DNA from 3 places in the Paenibacillus azoreducens genome. Region 1 is predicted to be linked to each of the others. Evidence: predicted binding sites of a transcription regulator. Region 1 holds the regulator's gene; each other region holds the start of a gene.
The links. Region 1 encodes CtsR, which represses protease genes until heat stress. Its sites were predicted from a motif close to ATGGTCAATAAAGGTCAAACA; they were not measured.
Positions count from the first base shown of each region.

Region 1 (3,282 bases):
TAATATCCGGGATATCCCGGTTTTGAACCGGGTATATGAAGCTTATGCCGTTCGTTTTAACGGAATGATGCTTCGGAGTGAGGAACGCTGGAAGTCATCGATTCTCGAAGATGAAGACCAGACCGCAGTATATTATTCTCCATCAGGCGATCCTGAAGGATATTTACTTTATAAGGTGGAGAAAAATGAGTTTTTGGTCGAAGAGTTCATCTGCCTGAACGAAGAGGCGAAAGCGGCATTATGGACGTTTATTGGCAATCATGATTCCATGGTAACCCAAGTCGTTTTGAATCAAATGCCAGCGAATGACGGATTAACATACACGCTTGCCGATCCCCGCATTACCCAAGAGATTATACCCTATGGCATGACACGGATTGTAAACCTCCCCGGCTTTATTGAAGCATTGGATTATGAAGGCAGTGGAGAAGTGGAGTCATGGACAATACAGGTCAGCGATCCATATGCGCCTTGGAATGAAGGGACTTGGCACTGGAAGATCTCACCGTTGGGAGAGGCGAAGATCAAGCCTGCTGAACAGGAGGAAGAAGCCCAACTGCAATGCGACATTCAGACGCTGACCACGCTGCTGCTTGGTTATAAACGTCCGGCTGAGTTGTGGAAAATGGGAAGATTGACCGGTGAATCCGAAGCAGTTACCCGCTTGGAGTACGCCATTCCTTTGGAACAAACCTTTTTATTGGACCATTTTTAAGATATCTGACTCTCCTGCTTAATGCAGGGGGGTTTTTAGTATAAGCCGGTTCATTATTGGAAAAAGCGGATTCCGCCAGTTTCCGTACCGGCTTTTTTAAGATTATAGAATTTATAAATTTTAAGCGCAGCTTAAGAAATCCTATAATCGCAAGAAAAACATCCGCTAAATGCGGTCTGTCTTCCTAGAAAGTACGTCGATAGACGTTTTTCTTACCATCCAAGGGATGGAATCAGGTAAATACGTCAAAAATGATAAGGAAAGACCTGAACGGTTTTCGTCCCCTGCCTCTTGGCAAAACGTGAGAATATGTTATAATATAGTCAAAGAAAGTCAAAGTCAATTATTGATCAAATTTGCATATACTGTTGCAGCAAACAGTTTATGTATGATCTGATTGACCTGAAGTTACACTAACAACACAGAAGCTGCAGGGGAAAACCGGCGGCCTATGTTTGTATTCTATTTGTCCGGTTCGCTGCATACGGCTCGGGTTAATGAATGATACCGGGATCGTGCCGGCAGCCGCGAATATTTGGAAGTAACAGGCTTTCAAGCAGCATTAAAGTGGAGGATGAATGATGCGTAATATCTCTGATGTTATTGAACAATATCTGAAGGGTATTTTGCATGAAAGTCCCGAAGGATTGATCGAAATACAGCGTAATGATTTGGCGGATCATTTTTCTTGTGTGCCGTCCCAGATTAATTATGTGATCAGTACAAGATTTACGCTGGAAAAGGGTTATCTCGTGGAAAGTAAACGCGGAGGCGGCGGATATATTCGGATTCAACGAATCGATCTTCCGCAGTATTCGGCACTGCATACTCATCTGCATCAGACGATTGGCGATACGATAGACCAGACAGTCGCGGAAGGGCTCATTTACCAGCTGGAAGAAGCCCGCGTTCTAACCAAGCGGGAAGCAAACCTGATGCGTGCGGCTGTTTCCAGAGAGACCTTGATGATCAAGTTGCCTTACAGGGATGAGATCCGTGCGAAAATGATGAAAGCGATGCTGATTTCCTTGCTAAGCAAATAGCTCTGCGGAGAAAAGGAGGTACATCGACATGTTATGCCAAGAATGCGGGAAAAGACCCGCAACGCTGCATTTCACCAAGATTGTGAACGGCGAAAAAAATGAAATCCACATTTGTGAAACCTGCGCGAGGGAAAAAGGGGAATTGATTCCCGGCACGACGGGGGGATTTTCCATACACAGCTTGTTATCCGGGCTGCTTGATTTTGAAACGACGGGCAAAGGAACGGCGAGCAGCGTCAAAACGCCTCAGTCCTTGCACTGTGAGGAATGCGGAATGACGTATTCCCAGTTCAGCAAAATCGGCCGGTTCGGCTGCAGCTCATGTTATAAATATTTTGGCGACCGGTTGGATCCGCTTTTCAAACGGGTTCATGGAAATACCGTGCATGTGGGCAAAGTGCCCAAGAGAAGCGGAGGCCGCATTCAATTGAAGCGAAAAATCGATGATCTCAAGCTCGAGCTGCAGCAGCGGATTCAGCAGGAAGAATTTGAAGAGGCTGCACAGCTGCGCGACCAGATCCGAACGCTTGAAAAGGAAATTTCAGGACAGTAAAGTTCGCTTGAATAGAGGAGGAGTAGCGGATGCCCAATCTTCGGTTTACCGAAAAAGCGCTGAGTGAATGGATGCGGGGTACGGCAAATGACTCCGATATTGTGATCAGCAGCCGGGTGCGGATCGCGCGGAATCTGCAGCACTTGCCTTTTCCCCTTTTGGCGACGCGTCAACAGTCCGAGGAAGTGCTGAAACGTCTATCCAAAGTGACGGGGAATCAGAATATCAAGGGACTTGGACCATTCTATACCGTTAAATTGGATGAAATTGAACCGATTGATAAAAAAGTGCTTGTAGAGAAGCATTTGATCAGCCCGAGCCTTGCAAGCGAGTCCCAAAACGGGGCCGTCATGATCAATGAAGATGAATCCGTCAGCATTATGATTAATGAAGAGGACCATCTTCGCATTCAATGCCTGTACCCGGGATTTCAGGTTCGCGAAGCATGGGGGAAAGCGACAGCTATCGACGATTTGTTCGAGTCCGAAGTGGATTATGCATTTGACGATAAACGCGGTTATCTGACCAGCTGTCCGACCAATGTGGGCACAGGGCTCCGGGCTTCGGTGATGATGCATCTTCCGGCTCTGGTGATGACGCAGCAAATCAACCGCATTTTGTCCGCCGTTTCCCAAGTTGGGCTTACCGTTAGAGGAATTTATGGGGAAGGCAGCGAAGCAATAGGTAACCTGTTTCAAATCTCCAACCAGATTACGCTCGGGCAAACGGAGAATGAAATTATCGATAACCTGCATAGTGTCGTACTGCAAATCATCGAACACGAAAAAAACGCCCGCATGCGCTTGATGAACGATTCGCGTCTTCGCATTCGGGACCGGATCAAACGTTCTTACGGCATTTTGTCTTATGCGGAGATTATGGACTCCAAGGAAGCCGGCCAGCGGCTTTCGGATGTACGCTTGGGGATTGATCTCGGCATTGTGCAGGGACCTTCGATTCCGGTGATGAAC
Region 1 is NZ_AP025343.1:6,689,755-6,693,036, reverse strand. It holds gene L6442_RS30150 (GNAT family N-acetyltransferase) at 1-715, shown strand, start outside; gene L6442_RS30145 (CtsR family transcriptional regulator) at 1,297-1,758, shown strand; gene L6442_RS30140 (protein-arginine kinase activator protein McsA) at 1,787-2,311, shown strand; gene L6442_RS30135 (protein-arginine kinase McsB) at 2,341-3,282, shown strand, end outside.

Region 2 (3,282 bases), 1.0 Mb from region 1:
CTCCAGTATGACCAACCAGATGCTTGCCAGCGAGTTGCTGTTGCAGGCGCTGAAGAAAAAGGGCGCAATTCAGGAATTCAAACCGGAAAAATCGTTTGGCAAACCTGTCAAAGCAAAAATGCCAGACGAAATGAAGAAGTATGCAGGGTATTATGGCGCCTTCGGCCAACAAATGAAAATAGCGGTTCAAGATGGCGTGCTTACGGCGACGGTACCTTTGGTTCCTGGATATCCGGGGCAGAAATTCGTTTATACGCAGGACGGAACCTTTATGAATGAAGAAGGTACATCGAAGATCAGCTTTGTGACTGAGAAGAACGGACGCACTTATTTGTGGGAAAGGGATTATGTAAGTATCCCGGGCTTGGGACAGCTGGCTATGTCTAATTATGCGTCAGAAAAGCTGGATGATCAGCCTGTATCCAAAGAGACAGCCGATGCTTGGACGAAACGGAACGGAAAGGCATTTTATACGGTCAGTGAAAAATACAGTTCTGCGGCCTATTATATGAATACAATTGCGATGAAAATTGCCCTTAACAAGGATTTGCCGGGTTATTTATTGGATAAAGCTTTGACAGGGCCGGATACGGCTGCTGCCCTCTATCAGATTCCTGCTAATGGAGGCCGGGATACCGGGGAATTACATTTTTATATGAAGGATGGCATAGAATACTGTGAAATTGGCGGATATGTGTTAATTAGCGAAGACGGCGTGAAACCTATGCACATCGGCAAAGACGCAGTTGTAACGGTGGGTGAAAACGGGGAGGCCAAATGGTACAGCGTACCTGCAGCTGCCGCCGGCAAGACGATGAAAGTGACTATGCCCGCGAAGGCTTCATTTGCTGTTTATGATGAAGAAGGCAACTGCGTGAATTATTCAATCATAAGCGGCAGCAATGAGTGCGTACTCCCTAAAAACGGCAAAATTGCGTTTGTCGGTGACGCAGGCTCGACATTCCAAATCACAGTGAAACAGACAAAGTAAACTAGCGGAATCCCACCGATCAGGCGACAGTCTAAGGTGGGATTTTTTTAAGATATAAGAAAGTATAAACTTCGGAGATCTCGCATCCTTATATCGCAAGAAAAATTACCGCTAAACGCGGTCTGTCTTCTATGAGAGTACGTCGATAGACGTTTTTCTTAAGATATAAGAAAGTATAAACTTCGGAGATCTCGCATCCTTATATCGCAAGAAAAATTACCGCTAAATGCGGTCTGTCTTCTATGAGAGTACGTCGATAGACGTTTTTCTTACATTTCAGAAAGATAAACTTCAGAGGTCCCCGCAAAGTATTTGGAATAAGCATCGAAGCATAGGCTCCACTCAGTACTTTTGCTCCGTAAAAGCGCCCCTCTTTGAAGGGCGCCCTTACTTCTTTCCGATACTCTTTGTGGGGTTACTTTGCAATCAACCTTCCCATCTCAAGCACTAGGGACGACGAACATACATAAGAAGGACAAGTCTTATTAGCTATTTTAACGATGGGAAAATGGAGTGAAAATTTTCAAATAATTATTTTCAAAACTGTTGACAATCCATCCATTTGCGTTATAATAGTCAAAGAAAGTCAAAGTCAAAACAATTGATCAAACATCAAAACTGTTAAATCGGGTTTTTCAAAATAAGGTCGGTATTCGATCTCGGTCCTCCATCTCTTGAAGCGGCCTAGATTAAAGATTTTCTTGTCAAAAGCGGACCTTGAGAACAACCTTTTAAACGCTGCAGTGGAGATGTTCTTTTGCATAGTTACACGAAGTGAAAAAATGAGTTTCCGATGAATTATGAAGAAAGGGGCAATGAAACATGCGTTGTCAACAATGTAAATCTAACGAAGCAACGGTAGGACTTAGCTTAACGATAAATAACAAATCCGAACAAATGTATTTATGCCAGGAATGCTACGCGAAAATCAATAACGGAATTCCATTCCACGCCGGTTTCGGCACATCGGGAATGTCGCCGATTGATGAGTTCTTCCATGGATTGATGCAGCCGCCGCAAGCTTTTCATGAAGCATCGGGCATAAACGCCGATGCCAAGCGGGCTCAGGGCGGCCGAGGCAATGGCGGCGGCATTTTGGATCAGCTCGGCCGCAACCTGAATGATGCGGCCAAAGCAGGCCGCATTGATACCGTCATCGGCCGCGAGGAAGAAATCGAGCGGGTGATTGAGATTTTGAACCGCCGCAGCAAAAACAATCCGGTGTTGATCGGCGAGCCGGGGGTTGGTAAAACGGCCATCACCGAAGGCCTCGCTCTTCGCATTGTCGAAGGCAAAGTGCCGTCCAAGCTGCTGAACAAAGAAGTTTATTCGCTGGACGTAGCTTCGCTGGTTGCGGGTACAGGCATCCGCGGGCAGTTTGAAGAAAAGGTCAAACAATTGATCGCCGAACTGCAGCAGCGCGAGAACATCCTGTTGTTCATTGACGAAATCCATCTGCTGGTCGGCGCAGGTTCCGCCGAAGGTTCCATGGATGCCGGCAATATATTGAAACCGGTGCTGGCACGCGGAGAGCTGCAGGTTATCGGCGCGACTACCCTGAAAGAATACCGCCAGATCGAGAAGGATGCCGCCCTGGAACGTCGGTTCCAGCCGGTAATGGTCGATGAACCAACGCCTGAGGAAACGATCGAGATTCTGAAAGGACTGCGTCCGAAATACGAGGAATTCCACGGCGTCCGTTATCCGGACGATACCATAGCGGCTTGCGTGCAATTGTCACACCGTTATATTCAAGACCGTTTCCTGCCCGACAAAGCGATCGATCTGCTGGATGAAGCGGGAGCCAAGCTGAACCTGCGCGTATCCGAAGGCGGCCACGGCCAGCTTCAAGCGCGCCTGGAGAAGGTCAAAGCGGAGAAGGACCAGGCAACGCGCATGGAAAACTATGAACGCGCCGCCCAACTGCGCGACGAGGAGGCCGATCTTGTGGCGCGGCTCAATGAGGCCGAAACAGGCAGCAGCCGGGCAGAAGTCCATGTGGAAGATATCCAGCAAATCATTGAACGCAAAACAGGAATTCCGGTTGGTAAATTGCAGCAGGATGAACAGGACAAGATGAGAAATCTGGCAGACCGCCTGAAAACGAAAGTCATCGGCCAATCCGAAGCCGTTGAAAAAGTGGCCAAAGCGGTACGCCGCAGCCGCGCCGGGCTCAAACCGAAAAATAAACCGATTGCGTCGTTTTTATTCGTCGGACCAACCGGCGTCGGCAAAACGGAACTGTCCAAGTCGCTGGCCGCTGAGCTGTTTGGTCAGGCAGATGCCATGAT
Region 2 is NZ_AP025343.1:370,201-373,482, forward strand. It holds gene L6442_RS01670 (serine hydrolase domain-containing protein) at 1-991, shown strand, start outside; gene L6442_RS01675 (ATP-dependent Clp protease ATP-binding subunit) at 1,814-3,282, shown strand, end outside.
Region 2: L6442_RS01675 (ATP-dependent Clp protease ATP-binding subunit) is a predicted target of CtsR. The motif match lies at 1,564-1,584, and genes of this name have one in related genera.

Region 3 (3,282 bases), 360 kb from region 1:
ATGTCGGCGTTGCCGGCTGCAGGCGCTGTTCGATCATAGCTTCCGCGATGCGCAGTGCCTTAGCGCCGTCTCCATCCCCAAGATGAAGGGCGACAATGGCGACGCGGTCCGGGTATTGCTCCAGATATTTGCTTTTGTCATTGGTCTTCATCGCGTAATCCTTATAGAACTTGGATATAGCCATGTAGGATTGGAACTGGAAGTCGCTTTTGGATGTGAGGGTAAATACCGATTCGACTTCCTCGTAAGTATATTTTTCAAATACATTTTCGTAGTAGTCATTTTCAATCAGGTAATCCAGTTTCTCGCGAAGGGATCCGAATTTCATGGTTTGTTCTTCGACTTCTTCCATAAAAGCCGCGACCGCTTCTTTATCTTTCTCTAATTGAAAATATCCGTCCGCACCGCGCTGCATCAATTCGTTGTTCAATTCAATATGCTTCAATAGTCCGCACCCTTTCAACAAAAGTTTCTATATCCTGCGATGTTCCCGACAGTTCGAATTTCGTAATGACCGGAACATGGTACATATCGGAGATGGTATCCGCGCTTTTGGCAAAGCCCGGTCCCCAGTTGCGGTTGCCGCTGGCGGAAACCCCGCGCAGCATCTTGCTGTTATGGGACAAAAATGTTTTTACCTTTTCAGGCACTTGCCCAAAGCCGGTCGTATACGTCACAAGAACATAAGGTTCGTTCACCTGTTCCTGTTCCGCGATGGAAACGGCCCGCATATTCAGCTTGTTTATAAAACGTCTGACATTCCCGGTTTTGGAATCGTAGACAACCAACATCCCTATCACTCCTAACAGATATTTTGCAATAAAAAACGACGCTGCCTTCCGTGCTGCTTCTAGTTCCAGAGGCAAGTCGTAGTGGTATCATTTAGGTTGAATTCATCAATATGTAGATGGCAAAATGAATTTTACCTCAATATATTGGGATAGTCAATGTGTAAATGTCTACATCCCGATGGGAGTGTGAGGGTGAAAAAAGCAGGAAATCTATCATTTTTAACGCTTAATCCTATTATTCGGCCAAAAGCGCCAAAAGAAAAAAATTTAAAATTTGAAAACAAAAAAACAGGGGCTTCTCCCCGAAATCTGGTGTGCCAGACTCTCGGAGAAAGCCCTGTTTTTAAATTTATAAGTTTTTGGGTTCCCAGCAAAGTATTTGGAATAAGCACAGAAGCATAGGCCAAAATAATAGACCAATTAGATTGTCCTGAATAGCGTAACAATGGGCGCTTTTCTTACTAGTTTAAGCAGCGATTTTCTTGATCGCGCTCTATTAAACGCCTTTTACCGGAGGATGCTCGAGCACCTTATCGACAATGCCGTATTCGGCAGCTTCCTTCGCGCTCATGAAGTAGTCGCGGTCGGTATCTTTTTCGATGCGTTCCAGCGGCTGGCCTGTGCGTTCGGCGAGGATACGGTTCAGCGTATCGCGCATTTTCAAAATGCGGCGGGCGCGGATTTCGATATCCGTTGCCTGTCCTTGAGCACCGCCAAGAGGCTGGTGGATCATGATTTCACTGTTAGGCAGGGCGTAACGTTTGCCTTTCGCGCCTGCGTTCAGCAGGAATGCGCCCATGGAAGCAGCAAGACCCACGCAGATGGTGGATACGTCCGGCTTGATGTATTGCATGGTATCAAAAATCGCCATACCGGCTGTAATGGAGCCGCCCGGGCTGTTGATGTAAAGATGAATGTCCTTCTCAGGGTCTTCGGCAGCCAAGAACAGCAGCTGGGCAATAATCGAATTGGCCACCACGTCGTTGACATCGGATCCCAGGAAAATAATGCGGTCCTTCAAAAGTCTGGAATAAATGTCGTAGGCGCGTTCGCCGCGGTTGCTTTGTTCAACGACCATAGGTATATAACTCACGTGGAAAACCTCCCTTATTTAGATTTTGCAAAATTCGATTTCAGTCGCTCCCAGGGAGCAATATATATAACGAACAAGATCGTTTCGATCTATATATTGCTAAAGTCGCTTCTTAGATTTTTGCAAAACCCTTAATTGATTTAAATGTAATCATTCTATACATACTTTTACCGTATTAACCTCATGATAAACAATTCCAATCAAAAAGTCAAAGAAAGTCAAACTCCGGGCAAAAAAAATAGCCTATGATTGGCTTTGGGCTTACGGGTTAAATATATGGTACAAGCTTTCATTATAAAGTAATGGCGCGCCCGCGAGGAATCGAACCTCGATCTCAGGCTCCGGAGGCCTACGTCATATCCATTGGACCACGGGCGCATGATGCAAATTGTGAGATGTGCTGCCAGCAAGTACTGACACATACATTTCATGCAGCAAAAGTTATTATACGCTAAACCGGGTGACTTTGCAATAGTTCCTTTTCTAAAATCGGCGGAAACCTTGTTTTTCCATATACTGCCGTGCTTTGTTGTGAGGAACTGCACACGCGCTTGTATAAGAGGAAGAAAGAATGTAAATGATAGTCGTTGGACTACTTGCAACAGAGCCGGAAATTGAGTAAAATGTAAGTGGGACTTAAAACGTTAACCCGGGACATTTTAAGGCCAGGAACCGGAGAGAAGGAACTTGAAGTTGCAGGAGTGGAAAGCAATGCGGAAAATATTAGAGATACAAAAGCAGCTTCTGCCTGATCTCATGGACATTCTCAAGACTAGGTACACCATTCTTCATCAGATCATGCTTTCGGAGCTGATCGGCCGGCGGACGCTGGCGGCATCGCTCCATATGACGGAGCGGGTGCTGCGCGCTGAAACGGATCTTCTGAAAGCCCAGGGGCTGATCGAAATTGAAAGCTCCGGCATGAGGATCAGCGAAGCGGGACGAAGGCTGCTCGAAGAGATGGGCCCAATGGCCAAGGAACTGTTTGGACTCAATGAACTGGCCGAGAAAATCCGCCGAGCATACAATCTGCAAAAGGTTGTCGTTGTGCCGGGGGATTGCGAATCCTCACCGGTCACCAAACGGGATCTCGGACGCGAAGGGGCCAAAGCTCTGCTCGGAGTCATGAATCAGGAAGACACGGTGGCCGTCACCGGCGGATCTACATTAGCTACCGTTGCGGAGGCACTGAACCCGCAAGCGTCGGTATCGATGAAGAACAGCTGGTTTGTGCCTGCCAGAGGCGGTCTTGGCGAGAGTGTGGAATTCCAGGCGAACACCATTGCCTCTACCATGGCAAAACGCGTAGGCGCTCAATACCGGCTGCTGCATGTGCCGGATTTGCTTAGCGACGATGCGTACCAATCGCTTGTGCAGGACCGAAATATCCAGGAAATT
Region 3 is NZ_AP025343.1:7,052,328-7,055,609, reverse strand. It holds gene nrdE (class 1b ribonucleoside-diphosphate reductase subunit alpha) at 1-445, opposite strand, end outside; gene nrdI (class Ib ribonucleoside-diphosphate reductase assembly flavoprotein NrdI) at 432-791, opposite strand; gene L6442_RS31565 (hypothetical protein) at 984-1,193, shown strand; gene clpP (ATP-dependent Clp endopeptidase proteolytic subunit ClpP) at 1,288-1,884, opposite strand; tRNA gene L6442_RS31555 (tRNA-Arg) at 2,188-2,262, opposite strand; gene L6442_RS31550 (sugar-binding transcriptional regulator) at 2,596-3,282, shown strand, end outside.
Region 3: clpP (ATP-dependent Clp endopeptidase proteolytic subunit ClpP) is a predicted target of CtsR. The motif match lies at 2,089-2,109, and genes of this name have one in related genera.